2 regions of the Mycoplana sp. ABR4_002 genome follow, and region 2 is predicted to be linked to the other one. Evidence: predicted binding sites of a transcription regulator. Region 2 holds the regulator's gene; the other holds the start of a gene.
The links. Region 2 encodes PhoB, which activates phosphate uptake and scavenging genes when phosphate is short. Its sites were predicted from a motif close to TGTCATNNANCTGTCAT; they were not measured.

Region 1 (2,196 bases), 230 kb from region 2:
GCCAAGGACGAGGCGGAGCGCCAGATCGATGAGTGGCAAAGCCGCCACTAACACCTCAAGTTGCATACTGACGCCGCCGCGGTTCCGCGGCGGCGCTTTGCTGTCTGGGTCGCAGGCAGACTGCCGGCGATGGGAACTTTAGTCAGGCGATTTCGTTGTTGCTTGCGATGACAAAAGAGGAGACCGTCATGCTCTACTATGCGCTTATTTTTCTCGTCATTGCGCTGATCGCCGGCGTCCTTGGTTTCGGTGGAATCGCCGGTGCATCGGCAGGAATCGCCCAGATCCTGTTCTTCGTCTTCCTAGTGCTGCTGGTCGTGTCGCTGGTGTTTGGCTGGTCGAGGCGGGTCTGATTCACCATCCGTGGCAAAAGCGGGCGGCGCGCATGCGCCGCCTTTTTCATGTCTCGACGAAGAACTTGACCCGGTCTGCGGCAAAGCGCGAGCGCGAATACTGGATCGGCTGCCCGCCGATATCCGCATTGACCGCAGTCGTGACCAGAAGGATGGCGCCGGGCGAGAGCTTGAGCTGACGCAGATCCTCCCCTTCGGCATGAACGGCGGAGATCTCCGTGGATTGGCGCACATAGTCGTCGACGCCGAGTTCAGCGAGTGCCTTGGTGATGGATCCGGTACGCCGGTAGAGATCGCCTATGCCGGAGAAGCGGCCCGCGGGAAAATAGTTGGTGGCCGCCGAGATCGGCTTGCGGTCCGCGGTTCCGACCGTCTCCAGCCGCACGCATTCGGTGCCCGTGGCAAGCCCGAGCGCCTTGGCCACCGCCGGGGGCATTGGTTCCAAGGTCTGCGCGAGCAACCGCCCCTCGAGTTCCCTTGCCTGGTCACCCAGCCCCTGGGAGAAGCGAGTGCGTCGGGAGATCGGAAAGGTCAGCCGGTCGCGCCGCTCGATCAGGGTCCCGACCCCCTGCACCGCGCGCACCATGCCCTCCTGCGCGAGCGAGGCGAGGGCGCTGCGGACGGTGTGACGGTTGACGCCGAACCGTTCCGCAAGCGCTGTTTCCGGCGGCATCATGCCGGTCGCATCATAGTCCCCATTGTTGATTGCCAGCCGCATCCTGTCGGCGATTTGCCGCCAGAGTGCCACGCCGGACTGACGTTCGATCATTTTTTCCTCCTGTCATGGGCCTGTCACGTTGCCCCGCTATTGGGGGACCATAGAATGTACGATTGTCTAGATCAATAGACAACATATGACGACAAGTTCTGGAGACAGGCAATGGCACCACTTCAAAGGCAGACCGAAACCGGCCTCGAGCCGGCAGAGCGGAAGCAGGCGATGGGCCTGCTTGCCAAGGCCACACGCGCGGAACTGGAAACGGCCTGGAACACGCTGCAGCCGAAGCCGGATGTCGTGCCGGTGCGGGGGCCGGAGGCGGGACTGGTCATGGTGCGCGGCCGCATCGGTGGCGGTGGCGCGCCGTTCAACCTCGGCGAGGTCACGGCGATGCGGGCCAGTGTGCGGCTTGGCGACGGCGTCATCGGCCACGGCCAGGCGCTGGGAACCGATGGCGAAAAGGCGCGGCTGGCGGCGGTATTCGACGCGCTGCTGCAGGTGCCGGATCATGTGCCGACCGTCGAGCGCCTGCTGGACGGGATTGCGGCCCGCATCGAGGCCGACGACGCGAAGAGGGCACGCGAGACCGCTGCCACCCGCGTTGACTTCTTCACCATGGTTCGCGGAGACGACTGATGGCCGAGACCCAGATCTTTTCCGGCGGCTTCGCCGAGCCGGTGTTCGCGGCCCAGGCGGTCTTTCGCGCGGTAATGGACTGCATGGCCCGACCGGGCACGGTCGGCGAGATCCTTGCGGCCGCAAGGCCGCCCCAGCCGATGAGCGCCGCGGCGGGCGCGGTGGCGCTGACGCTCTGCGACCACGACACGCCGGTCTGGCTGACACCAGCGCTTGCCAGGTCGAAGCTGCCCGGCTGGCTCTCGTTCCACACCGGGGCCGGTGTGGTAACCGAGAAGCAGGACGCCCGCTTCGCCTTCGTCGAGAAGGGCGGAGCGATGCCGGGGCTCGGGCTCTTCGCCCAGGGCACGCAGGACTATCCGGATCGCTCGACGACGCTGGTGGTCGAGGTCGACAGCCTCGAGGGCGGGCGGCCGCTTGTGTTGAGCGGCCCGGGCATCCGGGCCGAGGCCCGGCTGGCGCCGCGCGGCTTGCCGGAAACCTTCGTCT
Region 2 (2,196 bases):
GGAACTGATCCATGAACTGCGGACAAATTTCACCATTGTCATCGTCACGCACTCGATGCAGCAGGCCGCCCGCGTCTCGCAACGCACGGCCATGTTCCACCTCGGCAATCTCGTCGAGGAGAACGACACCGACAAGATGTTCACCAATCCGGACGACCAGCGCACGCAGGACTACATCATGGGCCGCTTCGGCTGATGCGGTCCTGATATCCGGCTGAGATCTGCGCTGCGCGCTTGAGGAAAAGACCATGTCATCGACCCACATCGTTTCGATCTATGATGAAGAACTGAAATACCTGACCCGCCGCATTTCGGAGATGGGTGGCACGGCCGAGCAAATGTTGGGCGATTCCGTGCGCGCGCTGGTCAATTCGGATGTCGGGCTGGCCCAGAAGGTCATTTCCGAGGATGTCGTGCTCGACACCGCCGAACGGCAGATCAACGAAAAGGCGATCGTGACGATCGCGAAGCGCCAGCCGGTTGCGGCGGACCTGCGTGAAATCATGGGCGCGATCCGCATCGCCGCCGAACTGGAACGGGTCGGCGATCTCGGCAAGAACACCGCCAAGCGTGTGATCGCCGTCCAGAGTTCCGGCGTGCCGCGCACGTTCGCCCGCGGCCTGGAGCATCTGGCCGAGCTGGCGCTGACCCAGCTGAAGGAGGTTCTGGACGTCTACGCCTCGCGCAACGTCGAGAAGGCCAAGGAAATCCGCGAGCGCGACGACGAGATCGACGCGATCTACACCTCGCTGTTCCGCGAGTTGCTGACCTACATGATGGAAGATCCGCGCAACATCACGCCGTGCACGCATCTGCTGTTCTGCGCCAAGAACATCGAGCGTATCGGCGACCACGCCACCAACATCGCCGAGACGATCTTTTACATGGCGACGGGCGCGCCGCCGGAGGGCGAACGCCCGAAGGATGACCACACCACGTCGGTCGGTGCGGTCAAGGAGTAGTGTGCGCTTAGGACTTCAGGAGTTCTCATGGTTCCCAAGATTACCGTGGTCGAAGACGAGGAGGCGCTCAGTGTCCTCCTGCGCTACAACCTCGAGGCCGAGGGCTTCGAGGTGGACACGATCCTGCGCGGTGACGAGGCGGAGATCCGCCTGCAGGAGCGCCAGCCGGACCTGCTCATCCTCGACTGGATGCTGCCCGGCGTATCCGGCATCGAACTGTGTCGCCGCCTGCGCCAGCGCACCGAAACCGAACGCCTGCCGATCATCATGCTGACGGCGCGCGGCGAGGAGAGCGAGCGGGTGCGGGGTCTTGCGACCGGCGCCGACGACTACGTGGTCAAGCCGTTCTCGACGCCGGAACTGATGGCGCGGGTCAAGGCAATGCTGCGCCGCGCCCGACCGGAAGTCGTGGCGACCCTTCTGAAGTGCGGCGACATTGAACTTGACCGCGAGACGCATCGCGTCCATCGCCGCAGCCGCGAGGTGCGGCTTGGCCCGACCGAGTTCCGCCTGCTCGAATTCCTCATGTCCTCGCCAGGCCGGGTGTTCTCACGCTCGCAACTGCTCGACGGGGTCTGGGGCCACGACATCTATGTCGACGAGCGTACCGTCGACGTCCATGTCGGACGCCTGCGCAAGGCGCTGAATTTCTCCAACATGCACGACGTCATCCGCACGGTGCGCGGTGCGGGCTACTCGCTGGAAGCCTGACCGTCGCTTCGGCTGGAAACGAAAAACGGGCCGTGCGGCCCGTTCTCGAATTGTCGTCTGTCGCGTCCAGGAGACTGGCGAGTCCCTCAGCGTCCCGGGTCCTTCAGCGAGCCCGGCGCCGTTCGGCCGACGGCTGATAGGCCATGCGCTGGTGGTAGACGCAATAGGGTGAATTGTCCGGGGATTCGTTTCCGCAGAAGTGGAAGTCGTCCTTCAGCGGGTCGCCGTTCGGCCACTTGCAGGTCCGCTCCGTCAACTGGGTCAGTTCCAGGCGGCGCGACATCGGCACGACGACGTTGGTGTTGAACCGCGTGATCGGCTGTTCGTCGTAGTCGAAGGCGATCTCTTCCTTGACCACGGTTGCGCCGGCCGGACGTGCGACCGTGCGGGTCGCGACCCGCGGCGCGAAGCTCGCCGGGCGCGACGTGGAGGCGGGGCGCTTGGCACGGGTTGCGGTCGGCGTGCCGCCGGCCTTCGCCCGGCCGGGGAGGGCGAGGCGATGGACCTTGCCGATGACCGCGTT

Region 1: a site for PhoB is predicted at 1,133-1,149, ahead of phnF (phosphonate metabolism transcriptional regulator PhnF). Genes of this name have one in related genera too.

Annotation. Positions count from the first base shown of each region.
Region 1 is NZ_JBSWVO010000001.1:649,202-651,397, forward strand. Features, by position in the region: gene ACXAGF_RS03110 (CsbD family protein) at 1-51, shown strand, start outside; gene ACXAGF_RS03115 (DUF1328 domain-containing protein) at 189-353, shown strand; gene phnF (phosphonate metabolism transcriptional regulator PhnF) at 400-1,122, opposite strand; gene phnG (phosphonate C-P lyase system protein PhnG) at 1,234-1,707, shown strand; gene phnH (phosphonate C-P lyase system protein PhnH) at 1,704-2,196, shown strand, end outside.
Region 2 is NZ_JBSWVO010000001.1:417,994-420,189, forward strand. Features, by position in the region: gene pstB (phosphate ABC transporter ATP-binding protein PstB) at 1-196, shown strand, start outside; gene phoU (phosphate signaling complex protein PhoU) at 249-962, shown strand; gene phoB (phosphate regulon transcriptional regulator PhoB) at 990-1,673, shown strand; gene ACXAGF_RS02045 (GcrA family cell cycle regulator) at 1,777-2,196, opposite strand, start outside.